4 regions of the Carnobacterium sp. FSL W8-0810 genome follow, and region 2 is predicted to be linked to each of the others. Evidence: predicted binding sites of a transcription regulator. Region 2 holds the regulator's gene; each other region holds the start of a gene.
The links. Region 2 encodes NrdR, which represses ribonucleotide reductase genes. Its sites were predicted from a motif close to ACACNATATATNGTGT; they were not measured.
Positions count from the first base shown of each region.

Region 1 (4,220 bases), 2.0 Mb from region 2:
ATAGAAGCTTCATACGCTGAAACTGCAATTGTTTCGAAGACTTTATCTACTAATTGATTGCCTTCTTGAGAGCCGTATTCTTTACCACAGTAAATGAGTAAGTCGGCGAGACCCATAATGCCTAAACCAACACGGCGTTCTCCTAAAGCTTGTTTTTCGTTTTCTGCTAAGAAGTAAGGTGTGGCATCAATCACGTTATCTTGCATACGTACACCAACTTGCACAGTTTTCTTTAATTTATCAAAATTGACTGTTCCAGATTCTTTATCGGCCATTTCGGCTAAGTTAACGGCTGCTAGATTACAAACAGAATAAGGAGCGAGAGGCTGTTCGCCGCAAGGGTTAGTTGCAACGACTTTTTGCCCATAGGCAGCAGCATTCGTCATCTTATTTGCATTATCAATAAAGAAAATACCCGGCTCAGCAGAGTAGGTAGCACAAATAGTGATGAGTTTCCATAATTCGCGAGCCTTTATTGTTCGGTAAGTATGAATGCCATGTCCTGAAGCTTCCCATTCACGGATGTCTCCAATTTCTGACCAATTAGTGTTGTATTCTTCCATTTCCTCTGGGCTGTATGTTTCTACGGCAGGAAAGCGAAGAGTATAATCAGTGTCCTTTTCAACAGCTTCCATGAAATCAGTCGTCAAACAAACTGAAATATTTGCTCCTGATAAAAAGTCAGGGTCATGAACACTATAGGAGCCGCCTATTTTTAATTTAGCAGCTGCTTCTTTCATTGTCGCTGCATCAAATCCACCACGCCCGGGCATATTTTTATAATTTAAAATAGTTTGATACATAGCAGTTTCGTGTTCTGAAAGAGGAGTGAATTTCAACTTTTCATTAGCTAGCTTCTTTATTTGAGCGTCTGTGGTATTTTCAATTAAATAACGTAAAATACGTGGGTTTTGCATTTTTGAAATAATAAATTCAAGAATATCTGGATGCCAATCTGTTAACATAATCATCTGTGCTCCACGACGGCTGCCACCCTGTTCAACCAAGTGAGTTAATTTCGCAATATCGTCTAGCCAAGAAACAGCTCCTGATGATTTTCCATTAACCCCACGCGCTAAAGTATGACGCGGACGAAGAGTAGAACCATTAGTACCAACACCGCCGCCACGACTCATGATTTCCATCACTTGTTTTCGATGATCCGAAATACCTTCACGAGAGTCAGGGACAAAAGGCATAACGTAACAATTAAAATAAGTGACATCCGTTTTCGAACCTGCACCATACAAAACGCGTCCTGCAGGGATAAAATTCAAGTTTTTTAATTCTTCATAAAAGGCATTATAAGCAGCTTTTCTTTTTTCAGGAGTCGATTCTATAGCGGATAAGCCAGTCGCATTTCGTTTAGCAATTTGTTCATAAAAAATTTCAAGCGGTTTTTCAATCACATCTAAGCTGCAAGTAATGATTCCAGTTTTTTGCTCATACTCATCTTCAATGGATCCTCGGAATTCCTCATCAATCAAAATTGAAGCAGTATGTTGAGAATGGTTGATCTGTGTAACAAATCCAGTTCCTCTTGTAGGGTATTGCGGGTCTGGCTTAACCGTTAAAACAACTAAATCTCCTATAGAAAGAGTAGATTTAGAGAGGTCTTTAAAGGAATACCGATCTAACATAACTAAGCGAGAAACCCCTTTATAGGTTAAGTTCATATCATCAGTTATCGGATAGACTTGAGGAAAAGCTTGAATGTCTTCATTTAACTTGTTAACATCTATTGTTGCTTTTGCGTAGATATTTGCAATCATGGGTACCACTCCTTAATAAAATATGTATGTAAATCAATAGATAACAGTAAAAAAGGGTAGTAAGTGTAACATCCTTTTTTTCTATATGTTGTTACCTGAAATATATTTTACACTACATGTTGTGTTTTTTCATTAACTAAAAATTTTGTGAGAAATAGAAGACAAAAAAAAGAAGCGAAAAACAACTCGCTTCAATCTTTTTCAGAAAATAAGTTCTGAATTTTTTTTATTTACCGTTCATTTAAAAAATCTAGAGCATATCTGACATGTAATTCTGTGGCTATAGCTAATCCGCTTTCGTCAATATCAAAATTTTCATGATGATGCCCGTACCAAGTTTCTGGGTTAGCTGGGTTTTTAGTTCCAACACGAGCATAAACACCTTGCGCAACAGCTAAGAAGTCAGCAAAGTCATCTGCTCCTAAACTTTTGGGATTATCTTGAATAATATTATCTGCTCCTACAATGTCTGTACCAACACGAGCAGCACGACTTGCAGCGGTTTGATTATTGATAAGAGGAGCTGCTGCATCATAATTCTCAAATTCAATTGATGTGCGATGAGCTTTGGCGACATCTCGTGCAACACGTTCAACAGCTGCTAATACAAATTGGCGTGTTTCGTGGCTAAATGTACGAACCGTTCCTTCAAGGGAAGCTTCATTTGCAATAATGTTATAACGAGTTCCGGCGTTTAAGACTCCTACAGCAACAACTACATTATCTAAAGGGCTGACTTCTCGAGCCACAATACTTTGCAATTCGACCGTTATGGCAGCAGCTGTTAAAAGAGCATCTCTTCCTAAATCTGGTCTAGCCGCATGACCGCTTTCGCCTTTGACCCTAATCTTAAAAATATCACAAGAAGCATTTGTTGGACCAGCAGTAGCAACGATTTTTCCAGTCTCGATAGAGGAGTCAACGTGTATACCAAAAACTTGATCGACATCGTTAACAAATCCACCCGCTACAAATTGTCGTGCACCAGCTCCGATTTCTTCAGCTTGTTGAAAAGCTAATTTAATGGTCCCTGAAAAGTCAGCTTCATGGTTTTTTAAAATTTTTGCAGCCCCTAATAAAGCTGATGTGTGAGCATCATGGCCACATGCATGATGTAATCCCTTTTTAGTTGATTTATAAGGTTTGTCTTTAGCATCCTCTAATTCAAGAGCATCAATATCTGCCCGTAAGAGAATCGTTTTTCCTAGTCCTTTTTTACCAACAATCGTCCCGATAGCTCCAGTTTCACCAACAGATTCGTAAGGGATAGATAGCTTGTCTAATTCATTTTTGATAAATTTGATTGTTTCGTATTCTTTTAGACTTGGCTCAGGATGTTGATGAAGATAACGGCGTAAGGCGATGACCTCTTGAGCTCCTTGTTGAACTTCTTCATGTAATGTAGATTGAGTGATTACTGTTGTCATAATTCATCGTCCTCTCTAATTTGTTTACTGTTATTAGTTGTACTCATTTACCACACTGGAATAGAAGAGCCTTTTGATGTTTCTTCGATGACTTCTTTAGTATCTTCTGCTTGGTAAGCTTCTATAATCTTTTTGAAAACTTCATTATCTTTATCTTCTTCTCTTGAAACAATCGCATTGTAGTATGGATCAGAGGAATCAGTAACTGGTTCTAAGAACACAGCATCTTCAGTAGGAATGAATCCGGCGTCTACAGCCATTCCGCTATTAATGACGGAAGCTGTTACATCTTCTAAAGCGCGTGCTGTTTGAGAAGAATCTAGTGTTTCAAATGTTAAATTCAAAGGATTAGAGGTAATATCTTCGACTACAGGAACTTGGCCTTTTGAAGGATCAACTTCAATCAAACCAGCTGTTTGAAGTAAGAGTAAAGCTCGTCCTTCATTTGAAACATCATTTGGAATGGCAATCACATCATTTTCTTTTATCTCAGAAACATCTTGAATCTTTGATGAATAAATACCAAGTGGAGCAATAACCGTATCGGCAATGGCCACTAAGTTTTCACCATGATCTTCATTAAAAGCTTCCATGAAAATTTTCGTTTGAAAAGAATTCAATTCTAATTCGCCTTCAGCAAGAGCTACATTTGGCGTAGCATAGTCTGAGAATTTAACGAGTTCAATCTCAATATCTTCTGAGGCTAATTTTTCTTTAACAAACTCCCAAACTTCATTCACTTCTCCAACAACACCAATTTTAATGGGCTCAGATTCTTCAGCCTCTGAAGTAGTGTTCGTTCCACAAGCGGTTGTTACAAGAAGCCCTAATGCTAAAGTTAATCCTAAAAAACCTTTTTTTATTCTGTTCATCTTTTTTCCTCCAATGTCATCTAGTGACTCGTTTTTTTGATTAAAGCATTTCCAATAAATTGACTAATGAATACAATAATTAAGATAATAGCAGTGGCGACTAACGTTACATCTCCTTGGAAACGATTGTAACCTCTGGCAATGGCTAA
Region 1 covers NZ_JBBOWO010000001.1:353,832-358,051, reverse strand. Annotated here, with positions in the region: gene NST49_RS01775 (vitamin B12-dependent ribonucleotide reductase) at 1-1,772, opposite strand, end outside; gene NST49_RS01770 (amidohydrolase) at 2,003-3,199, opposite strand; gene NST49_RS01765 (MetQ/NlpA family ABC transporter substrate-binding protein) at 3,247-4,071, opposite strand; gene NST49_RS01760 (methionine ABC transporter permease) at 4,092-4,220, opposite strand, start outside.
Region 1: the regulator NrdR is predicted to act here: its motif matches at 1,882-1,897, upstream of NST49_RS01775 (vitamin B12-dependent ribonucleotide reductase).

Region 2 (4,220 bases):
TTGAAGCGCCTGAAGAAGAACTTGAACAACTTGAAGCACTAGTGATTCAAGTTATGGAAGGTGCAGTAGAATTATCTGTTCCTTTAAAAGTAGACAGCAACAGCGGGAAAAGCTGGTACGAAGCGAAATAAGAAGGAAATGTTTCTGCTATGTTCAGTTATAGCAGAAACATTTTTTAGATAGAAAGGAAGTAAAAATTTGCCTGAATTACCAGAAGTTGAAACGGTTAGAAAAGGTTTAGAACAACTTGTATTAGGCGCAACGATTCAATCAGTAGATGTTTATTGGGACCGTATCGTTGCTGGATCTATCGATAGCGAAGAATTTAAACAGCTTTTAGTTGGAGAAACGATCATAGAGTTTGATAGACGAGGAAAATACATTATTTTCCGTTTTGAACATTGGGCTTTGGTTTCTCATTTGCGTATGGAAGGTAAGTATGAGGTAGAAAATTCAACAGCACCTTTAAAAAAACATACACATATCGTTTTTCATTTAACAGACGGAAGAGATTTACGTTATCTGGATGTACGGAAATTTGGTCGGATGACACTTGTTCCTTTAGGAAAAGAGTTTAGTACGACAGGTATAAGGCTACTTGGTCCTGAACCGACTAAAGAAGCTTTTGATGGAAAGACATTTTATACTACACTACAAACTAAAAAACGGTCTATTAAGCCTCTGTTATTGGATCAAACAATTGTAGCTGGATTAGGAAATATTTATGTAGATGAAGCTTTATTTGTAGCTAAGATCCATCCGATGAGAGCTGCAAATAGCTTAAGTAAAAATGAAGTTTCAAGGTTGCATGAATCCATTATCAAAGTCTTAGGGGATGCTGTAAAAGCTGGTGGAACGACGATTCGCACTTATAAAAATGCACTTGGAGATGCTGGGACATTTCAAGTGAAATTAGCGGTTTATGGTAAAAAAGGAAGTCCGTGTATTCGATGTGGAACGCCTATAGAAAAAATAAAAGTAGCTCAACGAGGAACTCATTTTTGTCCTAATTGCCAGCAATTAGACAGTGATTACTAAATAAAGAGGGGATAATATGACTGTAATTTTAGGGCTAACTGGCAGTATTGCTACTGGCAAGTCAACTGTTAGTAAATTGTTTAAGGAACAGGGTTACCCTGTTGTAGATGCAGATATTGGTGCTAGAGAAGTAGTAGAACCTGGCACAGAAGGGTTAAATAAATTAAAAGCCTATTTTGGTGATAAAATTATTCTACCTGATGGTACTTTAAATCGTTCTGAACTGGGAAAAATCGTATTTAATGATGAAAAAGAGAGAGAGCAGTTAAACGAAATGTTATCTCAACACATACGGCAATGGATTATGACTAAGAAAGATGATTACTTAAAACAGCATCCTGTTGTTATTGTATTAGATATTCCTCTGCTTTTTGAAACTGGATATAAAGATGATGTTGATCAAATCATGGTAGTAGCTACAACACCGGAGACTCAAATAGACCGTTTAATGAAAAGAGATGGAATAAAAAGAAATGAAGCATTGCAAAAAATTGCTGCTCAGTTGTCTATTTCAGAAAAAATAACTCTGGGAGATATTATAATTGATAATAATGGGACAGTTGAACATACAAAAAAACAAGTTTTAAAGTGGATTGAAAAAATAAAACCCAATTCATGCATAAAATAAAAATTGAAAAGAGCAAAGAATAAAGCATCAGTGCTTTATTCTTTGCTCTTTTTACCGATTTTAACCGGTTTTATCTGTGATTGTTGTATGGTATAATAGTGTAAATAACTGTGTACAAAACTAGTGCAGAGATAAGACGCACTTAAGATAGGAATGATAATAATGCAATGTCCACGCTGTCAAAATAATGGTTCTAAAGTTGTCGATAGTCGTCCAGCAGATGATGGACGTGCCATTCGTAGAAGAAGAGAATGTGAAGCCTGTAGTTTTCGATTTACTACATTTGAACGGGTTGAAAAAACACCTCTTTTAGTGATCAAAAAAAATGGAACCAGAGAAGAATTTAATCGTGAAAAAATTTTAAGAGGGTTGATTCGTTCTTGTGAAAAACGACCTGTAGCAATGGAACAAGTTGAAAAAATAGTGGATGAAGTAGAAAATCAAATCAGAGGGTTAGGCGAAAATGAAGTTTCTTCTGCTATTATTGGAGAATACATTATGGAAAAATTAGCTGATGTAGATGAAATAGCGTATATCCGCTTTGCTAGTGTCTATCGTCAATTTAAAGATATGAGTGTCTTTCTTAAAGAACTTCAAGAATTTGAAAGAAAAAAAGCTGAAAAAAATTAGTGAGACAGAAAGGTGTGAATCGTTTTGGGATATCCATGGAAAAACTTAAGTCCTAAAGATGGGTTTTTAGTAAAACAAAATGCGTTACTATCGGATATTGATCAAAAAATTCTCACTTTTTTGTATCAACCTTTGATTGGCACTGCTGCATATAGCCTTTATATGACATTATGGACTGAAATAGAAGAAGAAAAATATTGGAGTGAAGGAATTCTGCATTCGGAATTGCTGACAGTGTTAAATATCGGTATCCCTGAACTCTATCAAGCTAGGATCAAGTTAGAAGCGATAGGTCTCCTTAAAACCTATGTCCAAACAGATACGACTAAATTAACGATCTATGAATTGCAAGCTCCTCAAACTAGTGAGGTATTTTTCAAAGATGATTTATTAAGTTTATTGTTATTAGAAAGAGTTGGTGAACGAAAATTTAAAAATTTGAGAAAACGATTCATTGTAGAAAAGATAGACAAACAGAAATTTCAAGAAATCACTAAGTCATTTTTAGACGTGTTTCAGTTTGACGCTGAATTACTAAAAAGAGAAAAGGAACTTTTAAAAGAGCCTGTTTCATATATTGGGAAAACAGCCAATTCTAATCCGAAAGTTGATCCGAAAACGTTTGATTTGAAATTTTTTTATTCAGGTTTAAATCAGCAATACATCAATCGTTCTTCCATTACAAAAGAAATAGAGGAAACGATTCTTGTATTGCACACGTTATATGGTTTAGACGAATTAACGATGCAACAATTTATTCTTAATGCATCAGATATTGAAACTGGAACCATTGATGAAAAAAAATTAAAGAAATTAGTATATGATGATTATCATAATAAAAACCAACAAAATATTTCTTTAAAAGACGTGGTGGAAAAAGATATCCAGATCGATGTAAATCAGCAAAAAACGCGTGAAAATGATCTTATGAAAAAGGGATTAACTAAAGAAGATATTGCGGTCATCGAAGTAAGTGAGCAAATAAGCCCTTATGATTTTATGAATTCTATTAAAGAACAAAAAGGCGGTTTTGTAACAAAACCTGAAGAATGGACTTTAGAAGAAATCGTGAAGAAAGCTAATTTACCAACAGCGGTGATCAATATTTTGATTCATTATGTTTTAGTTGTGAAAAATAACCCAACGCTTGACCAAAAATTAGCTTATAAAATCGCCAATGACTGGGCGCAAGAAAAGGTAGTAGCACCTGAAGAAGCGATTCAAAAGGTTAAAAAAATGTATTTAGAAAATGCTGAAAAAAAACAACAACAAGAAAATCGTAACAAGACCTACACACAAAACAGAAGTAAAGGTAATTACAATAATCAAACCACGATAAGAAAAGAAACTCTTCCAGATTGGGCCAAAGCAGAAAATAACCAAATGGAAGAAAAACCGATGAGTGAAGAAGAGAAACAAGCGTTTATGGAACGGTTGAAAAGAATTCAAAATTTTGGCAAAGAAGGTGAATAATAATGGAGGATATTGGTGAAAGCTTGACGCGAATGATCAAAGATCGAAATTTAACGGATAAATATGAAGAACTCATTCAAGAAGTTTTAGATGATCCCGATGTGACGCAATTTATTGCAGACAATCGTCAAAATTTGGATGATGAAGCCATTGTTAAAAGTTATGCTAAATTATATGAATATGTACAAGAAAAAAAGAAATTTCAATTAAAAGAAGGTATGATGGCTCCTGGTTACCATCCTAAATTAGTTTTAAATTATCATTACATTGACGTGACCTATGTACCTTCGGCTGAATTGATCGCTAAACAAAAAGAATTAGAAATCAAAAATCGGATTTATTCAATGGATATGCCTAAAGATGTACGAAATGCTAAATTAGCAGATTTTGATTTAACAGATGAACGCCGATATGCTATTTCAGAGGTCTATGATTTTATTGATGCTTATTT
Region 2 covers NZ_JBBOWO010000001.1:2,328,742-2,332,961, reverse strand. Annotated here, with positions in the region: gene polA (DNA polymerase I) at 1-131, shown strand, start outside; gene mutM (DNA-formamidopyrimidine glycosylase) at 199-1,038, shown strand; gene coaE (dephospho-CoA kinase) at 1,055-1,666, shown strand; gene nrdR (transcriptional regulator NrdR) at 1,829-2,296, shown strand; gene NST49_RS11255 (replication initiation and membrane attachment family protein) at 2,321-3,769, shown strand; gene dnaI (primosomal protein DnaI) at 3,772-4,220, shown strand, end outside.

Region 3 (4,220 bases), 1.9 Mb from region 2:
TGTTTGACCCGAGCTGAAATCTCTTTGTGTCTTCCGTTTACCATCGGTCTAGCTTGAGGATTACCGAGATAACCGCACGTTCTTTTTACGACATCACAGCTGTCGGGATCGGTATTTCCGCATTGTGGACATTTAAATCCTCGCTCAGTCGGATCAAAATCTCCTTCAAATCCACATTTGTAACAATGATCAATAGGCGTATTGGTCCCAAGATATCCAATACGATCATAAGAGAAATCCCACACAGCTTCTAACGCTTTTGGATTTTGTTGCATATTCGGGTACTCACAATAATGGATGAAACCGCCAGATGTGTATTCAGGATAATCTTTCTCAAATTCAATCTTCTCAAACGGTGTTGGTTTTTTTCGTACATCGTAATGGAAACTGTTTGTGTAATACTCTTTATCAGTAATATCTGTCAGTACGCCAAATTTCTTTGTATCTAAGCGACAAAACCGGTCCGTTAGACTTTCACTGGGTGTTGAATACACACTAAAATGATAGCCATACTTTTCTCCCCATTGATCTGTGTGCTGTTTCATTTTTCTCAAAATATCCACTGTAAAGGCCTTGGCAGTTTCATTTTTTTCCCACTCTGGCCCAAAAAAGACTGTTGCAGCTTCGTATAGTCCAATATAACCTAAAGATACTGTCGCACGTTTATTTTTAAAGAGATCATTTACACTGTCTCCTTTTTTCAATCGTTTCCCAAAAGCGCCATATTCGTATAAAATAGGAGCATTTTCAGGTAATGCATCTTTTGTCCTTTGAACACGATAAACTAAAGCATCGTGACAAACCTTTAATCGTTCTTCAAATAGCTCCCAAAACATTGATTGGTTTCCTTTAGATTCGATAGCCACACGAGGCAAATTAAGTGTGACCACACCTAAATTCATTCTTCCTGAGTTTACTTCTTGACCATGTTCATCTTTCCATCCTTGTAAAAATGAACGACACCCCATTGGCGCTTTAAAACTTCCCGTTAACGCAACGACTTTATCGTACATTAAGACATCAGGATACATTCTTTTGGTTGAACAAGTAAGGGCTAATTTTTTTATATCATAATTTTGATCTTCGGGATCCAAATTAACGCCTCGTTTAAGAGTGAAGACAAGTTTTGGAAAAATGGCTGTTCTCTTTTCTTTTCCCAATCCATTGATGCGAACTAATAAGATGGAACGCTGAATTTCTTGTTCAAACCAATCCGTTCCCAATCCAAATCCTAACGTTGTAAAAGGCGTTTGTCCTTGAGAAGAATAAAGGGTATTGATCTCGTATTCCAAGCTCTGCATAGCATCATAAATGTCTTTTTTTGTTTTTTCACGGGCATATTGCTTTTGCTTTTCTTCTCCTGTGACCCATTCTCTTGCAGTCTGCAAATGTTTTTGATAGTTTAAACGACTATAAGGAGCTAATACTTCATCAATTCGATCTGCGCTGCATCCTCCATACTGACTAGAAGCCACATTGGCAATAATTTGTGCCATTTGAGCAGCAGCTGTTTGAATGGAACGCGGACTTTCTACCTCTGCATTCCCTATTTTAAAGCCTTCCCTAAACATACTTTGAAAATCGATCAAACAACAATTTGTCATTGGAGCGTAAGGTTGATAGTCCAGGTCATGATAATGGATATCTCCTTTTTGGTGCGCATTAGCAACATGCTTCGGCAACAATTTAAGTCCCATAGATTTCGCAACTACTCCTGCAGTTAAATCTCTTTGAGTATTGAATACATTGCTATCCTTATTCGCATTTTCATTTACCACGGTCTGTTCTTTACGCAAAAGATCATGGATAGCATAGTTTATATCCGTTGATTGGCTTCTTTCCAGATCGCGTCGGGTTCTATAAACTAAATAGGCTTCTGCTAATTCATGTTTATGGGCATCTATTAAAATATGTTCAACAATACTCTGAATTTCATAAATTTTAATATTGTTGACGAATCGTTGTGCTATTTCTTTTTTTACTACTTCAACGATCTCTTTTAGTTCCTGAATACTTTTTTCATCCGTTTCTTTTGTTAATGAATGATGGGCTTTCAATAAAGCTTCAAAGATTTTTTCTTCTCTAAATTCAACTTCTCGTCCATCTCTTTTCATTACTTTCAGCTTAAGTTTGTTCGAAGATTCACAAAAAATATCATTATCCATTATCATTTCCTATCGCCACCCTATCCATTCCTTTAAAACACTATATATAGCTATAAAAATAATTCTGAGACTATATATAGTATAAACGCAATCCTACATTTCGTCCATCATTTTAATTATTATTAAAAGAAATATAAATAGATCATGCCTGGATCAAGGCATGATCTATTTATATCTATCCTATTTCATTTTCTTTCTTAGCATACTTTCCCTTGTCTTTTCTCTAAACTTAATAGTGTTTCTTTCATGTCTAACTTTCCTCGATAACCTGCTAACTTCCCATTTTTATGGATGACCCGGTGGCAAGGTACGACAATCAATAACGGATTTTTTCCAATTGCTGTGCCCACTGCTCGAAAAGCTCCAGACTGACCGATTTCAGCTGCAATTTCACCATACGATTTTGTTTGTCCATAAGGAATAGTGGTCAAAGCTTTCCAAACCTTTTGTTGAAATAACGTCCCGTTCACATCTAAAGGCAGCATAAACGTAGTTCTAGAACCGTTAAAATAGTCTAAAAATTGTTGATGGTAGAGCTGTAATCCAACCGTATTTTCTACTAAAGTTGCTTTTGGAAATAATTTTGTTACACCATCCTCAAGTTCTCTCAGTGACTCGTTTAGAGAGCCTACAAAACAGAGACCATTCTCGGTTGCTGCTAAATAAAGGCTGCCTAAATCATAATCAAAAGAGCCATAAATTATGTTCTGTTCAAGATTTTCCATTTCCTCACCTCATTAACCTAAGCTTCTACTATTTCAATACCTGCCAGCTTACTTTCATCTTGATATATTGTATTTTGTTTCTTGTCTTTTAAAAGAATACTGATTTCTCCTGATAACCCTTCTTTGATCGCCTTATTCATACTCCCATTTTTAGGAGCGATGAGTTTACCAGAACTTGTAATCATTCCCTGAATAGTCAATTCTGCTTCTTTATTTTCAAGTACGATCAGTGCTGTATCTTTCGTTTGACTCACTATCTTGGCCGTACTCCCATTATAAGTCGCAAAACGATACTCTTTATCGTTCACTATTATATTGCAAATAAAGCCTTTAAAAGTGGTCAGGTAAAACGGGATATGTGCAATTGAAAAAAAGAGACTTGTACTTTCATTTTTAAAATGATTAGAGTGGATCCAAATGTATTCTTTTGGAAAAGAAGTGCCCCAATCTTTTTCAATATAACCTTTGCCATTCGTGAATTCAACTTCTTCATTATTGATCGTTAAAGTTCCTTGTAAGCGATGATTCATACTAATGACACCATGGTAACATTCCACCTTAGGAATATATGCAAATCCTCCCATAATTGAAGGAGACAGAATGGAAGTTTTTATATTTTGAAAAGTACCTAACCCTAATTTTCCTTGAACCGTAAACTGCTCATCTTTCAGATGGATAGAAACAAACGATTCCGTAAAAATAGTTTGTCCAATTTGAACTAAAAACGGATTATTTTGGTAACTAAACTCATCTAAACGATAACGAATATACCCTGTGTTTGTCGTTTTTTCGTTTTGCTCATTTAGCGTTACATAAATGTATTGGATAAAACTATGTTCGTCTCCTTTAAACAAATTCACACCAGGAATTAAACTAATGCTGGTCTTTTCATCAAATGAAACGTGCTTGTAGTACCATCCTTCAAAATAATTGTTTTTAGTTAAATCTCCTTGAAAAAGAATCGGATTTTTTATCTTATCAAACATTTAGCTATCCTCCCTGCCACCATTTATTTTGTTCTTTCAATGGTGTAAGACGTGTCTTTATCTTACTTTATTCGATAAAAGATAGCTAATAAATTGATGTTTTGCTTTATAGTTTCCATGGTGATCTTAACGGATACTTTTCTTTAATGATTCTAAATTATTTTTCATAACTTCGATATAATCTACTCCAGCATCTTGATCTGCTTGGCTGACTCCTTCTAAAGGGCTTAATAGAGCTAACTCAACACCAACTTCACTTGCCAACGTTTCGGCGATTTTAGAAGAACTATTATCTTCAAAGTAGATATACTCCATCCCTTCTTGATCGACTAATTCGGATAATT
Region 3 covers NZ_JBBOWO010000001.1:393,347-397,566, forward strand. Annotated here, with positions in the region: gene nrdD (anaerobic ribonucleoside-triphosphate reductase) at 1-2,171, opposite strand, end outside; gene NST49_RS01965 (methylated-DNA--[protein]-cysteine S-methyltransferase) at 2,363-2,890, opposite strand; gene NST49_RS01970 (tocopherol cyclase family protein) at 2,908-3,876, opposite strand; gene NST49_RS01975 (metal ABC transporter substrate-binding protein) at 4,003-4,220, opposite strand, start outside.
Region 3: the regulator NrdR is predicted to act here: its motif matches at 2,233-2,248, upstream of nrdD (anaerobic ribonucleoside-triphosphate reductase).

Region 4 (4,220 bases), 600 kb from region 2:
GATGACGTACGAAAAATCTTGCATGATGAATTTCTAGCGGTAAGTGGATTAAGTGCTAAAACGGCAAATTCGTTTCTTAATCAAAATCGAATAGGGTAATAACAAACTAAAAAGTTGCTAAGAGAAGGGAAGAAAAAAATGTATGGCTAAGTTTATGAGAAAAGAAATTGAAGAGGCGTCAAAAAAAGGAAATGTCCGTTTCTTGCGATTAATGTTTACTGATATTTTAGGTGTAATTAAAAATGTTGAGGTACCCATTAGTCAACTGAAAAAAGTATTGGATAATGAGTTAATGTTTGATGGCTCTTCAATCGAAGGATTTGTACGGATAGAAGAAAGCGATATGTATTTGAGACCGGATTTAGATACTTGGTTGATTTTCCCATGGGAAACGACTGAAGGTTCTGGTAAAATCGCTCGTCTGATTTGTGACGTATACAATCCAGATGGTACACCATTTGCTGGAGATCCTCGTTCTAACTTGAAGCGTACTTTGAAAGAAATGGAAGAACTTGGGTTTACTGAGTTTAATTTAGGACCTGAACCTGAATTTTTCCTTTTTAAATTAGACGAAAAAAATGAGCCCACTTTAGAGTTGAATGACGATGGAGGCTATTTTGATTTAGCTCCAACAGATTTAGGTGAAAATTGCCGTCGCGATATCGTATTGCAATTAGAAGATCTTGGTTTTGAAATCGAGGCTAGTCACCATGAAGTTGCACCAGGACAACATGAGATCGACTGGAAATATGCAAGTGCGATCGAAGCATGCGATAACATTCAAACATTTAAATTGATTGTAAAAACTGTCGCTCGTAAACATGGTTTACATGCTACGTTTATGCCTAAACCATTATATGGAGTCAATGGATCTGGAATGCATTTCAACTTATCTTTATTTACAAAAGAAGGTAATGCTTTTTACGATAAAGATGGGGATATGGAACTAAGTGATACAGCACGTCAATTTTTAGCTGGTATTTTAGATCACGCAAAAGCATTTACAGCAATCGTTAACCCTACTGTAAATTCATACAAACGTCTTGTACCCGGATATGAAGCGCCTGTATACATTGCATGGAGCGGCCGTAATCGCTCACCACTAATTCGTGTACCGCAATCAAGGGGAATGTCTACTCGTGTTGAATTACGTAGTGTCGACCCTAGCGCAAATCCATATTTAGCGATGGCTGTTCTTTTGAAAGCTGGGTTAGATGGTGTGAAAAATAAAATGGAAGCTCCAGTACCTATCAACCGCAATATTTATGTAATGAGCGAAAAAGATCGTTATGAAAATGGGATTTATGATTTACCTGGAACATTGCATGAAGCTTTAGGATACTTAGCAAAAGACAATACGATTAAAGCTGGTTTGGGTGATCATATTTATGAAAACTTTGTCAATGCTAAAAAAATCGAATGGGCTGCTTTTCGTGAGCAAGTGACTGAATGGGAAAGAGAACAATACTTGAAATTGTATTAAAAAGAAAAGAAGAGGCCGGGACAAAAATCCTAGCCTCCTCTTTTTATACGAATATTCATTCTAAAACGTGCTCCAAAAAGCAGACCCGACGTCCACTTCGCGAACAATGCTCGATGGTCGATGACCATACTGCGCTTATTCGTTCCAGTGATTCGGCTCTAAACGCTTTTTGTCTCACTCTCTTCTTTTTTACTTGGTTTAGAGTACAGCTAGTGCCAAAGCTTGTTGAATTGCTGTAATGTGTTTATCATTTGTAAACTGCAACGTAATAGCTGGTTCAACAGCACTGGAAATAAAGATCTTCAATTCAGCATCTAAGTCAAAATGGCCGGTTGTTTCAACCAAAAAGCGACTGATCGACTTATATGGCAAAGAATGATAAGTCGTTTTTTTACCTGTGACACCTTGTTTATCAATGACAATTAAACGCTTATTGGTAAAAATAATTAAATCACGAACCAATTTAAACGCTAAATCGATTTCTTCAGTATCCAAAATGACACCTGATAGTTTTTTTCGAGCCTCATTCTCGCTGATGTTCCCGGCGTTTCCTAAAAGACCACCAATTAACCCCATTTTAAAACCTCCCTAACTTGTTTAATAATTATTGTAAAGGGTGTATTTATTAAATTCAACTGATTAAAATAACATTCTTTCTTAAATTTAAAATTTATTGGCAAAAAGTGTTGACTTTTTATTCATTATTACATATAATTAATTTTGTTGCTAGGACATGTCTCAGTAGCTCAGTTGGATAGAGCATCCGCCTTCTAAGCGGACGGTCGGGAGTTCGAATCTCTCCTGAGACATAAATTGATAAGTTAGAAAAGTTGACTACTCAGCTTTTCTAACTTTTTTTTAATGTTGAAAATAGAAAATTTTTCTTTTCTTTTCAGAAAAGGAAAATTAATTATAAGCGAATGAAACAAATAAAGATGTATACAGTATTATTCAAAAAAATGTAAAAATATTCTAAAATCTTTAATAAATTGATTTCGTGAGGATTAAAAAAATAAAAAAAGTTTTTTTAGATTTTTTTCAAATGTGAAAATTACACGAAGAAAGGTTTGGAGACAAATAACTGTAGGTTTCTCAACTGTTTATTGTTCACAAGCATGAATGACAAATACCACATATAGGAAAAAACGAATATGTCAATAGGAAAACCACTAGATATAGTGGTTTTTTTATTTGCCAGTGAGAGAGAATAAGTGTAGAATACGAATAGAGAAATAGATGAAAACGAACTTAAAAATGAATTATTAAGGAGAATGACCTATGACGCAAAAAACGATTATTGTTTACTCTAAACCAAACTGTATGCAATGTAATTTCACTAAAAAATATTTAGAAGATAAAGGTATTTCTTACGAGGTAAAAGATATCTTTGAATCAGAAGAAGCTTTAAATGAAGTTAAAGAACTTGGGTTTAGCTCTGTTCCTGTTATTTCTATAGAAGGACATGAAGCCTTTAATGGATTCCGCCCTGATCTCCTTGATCAATTAGCATGAAAGTCGTTTATATTAGTTTAACCGGCCAGACTAGAAAGTTTGTTAACAAACTCAGTATGGATTTGTTGGAATTGACGCCAACGAATCCATATATTGTTTTAGAAGAACCGTTCATTATTGTTGCACCAACGTATGATAAAGAAGCAACTGAATTATTAAACGATTTTATTGAAACAGCTGATAATAAAAGGTATTTAAAAGGGGTAGCTGGTGGTGGGAATTTGAATTTTGGTAAATTATTCGCTTTTACGGCAAAAGATCTGGCTCACGATTATCAAGTACCCTTATTACATACCTTTGAGTTTCAAGGCAATGAGGAAGATGTTGCACAATTAAAGAAAGTGGTGAATGATATTGGATAAACCTAAATTAGCCTCAAAACCAAAAGAGGTTACGTATTTTAAATTAAACAATGAATTGAATAGACCTGTGGATGGAAAGATTCCTTTAAATAAAGATCGTGAAGCGGTACGAGCTTACTTTTTGGAGCATGTTAATCCAAATACCGTTTTCTTTTATACACTTGAAGAAAAATTGAACTATCTAATTAAAGAAGAGTATATAGAAGAAGAGTTTTTATTGAAATACGAAAGAGAATTCATCCATTCATTATTTGATGATATTTACAGTCGGAAATTTAGATTCCGCTCATTTATGTCAGCTTTTAAATTTTATACACAATATGCTTTGAAAACGAATGATGGACAACGTTTCTTAGAACGCTATGAAGATCGAATCGTATTCAATGCGTTATATTTAGCTGATGGGGATACTGAATTAGCTCGCAAACTTGCGGATGAAATCGTAAATCAACGTTATCAACCTGCTACGCCAACATTCCTGAATGCAGGTCGTAAGAGACGTGGAGAACTGGTTTCTTGTTTCTTGATCCAAGCAACGGATGATATGAACAGTATTGGCCGTGTAGTGAACAGTGCGTTGCAATTGTCTCGTATCGGTGGCGGAGTTGGTGTGAATTTATCTAATTTACGTGCTTCTGGAGATCCAATCAAAAAAATCGACAATGCTTCAAGCGGAGTTGTACCTGTAATGAAATTATTAGAAGACAGTTTTAGTTATTCTAATCAGCTTGGACAACGAAATGGAGCAGGAGCGGTCTATTTAAATGTTTTTCATCCAGATATCGTATCATTCCTTTCGACAAAGAAAGAGAATGCGGATGAAAAAATTCGTGTAAAAACACTTTCTCTTGGTTTAGTCGTAC
Region 4 covers NZ_JBBOWO010000001.1:1,731,298-1,735,517, forward strand. Annotated here, with positions in the region: gene NST49_RS08415 (MerR family transcriptional regulator) at 1-99, shown strand, start outside; gene glnA (type I glutamate--ammonia ligase) at 143-1,483, shown strand; gene NST49_RS08425 (PH domain-containing protein) at 1,682-2,059, opposite strand; tRNA gene NST49_RS08430 (tRNA-Arg) at 2,219-2,292, shown strand; gene nrdH (glutaredoxin-like protein NrdH) at 2,762-2,995, shown strand; gene nrdI (class Ib ribonucleoside-diphosphate reductase assembly flavoprotein NrdI) at 2,992-3,357, shown strand; gene nrdE (class 1b ribonucleoside-diphosphate reductase subunit alpha) at 3,344-4,220, shown strand, end outside.
Region 4: the regulator NrdR is predicted to act here: its motif matches at 2,650-2,665, upstream of nrdH (glutaredoxin-like protein NrdH).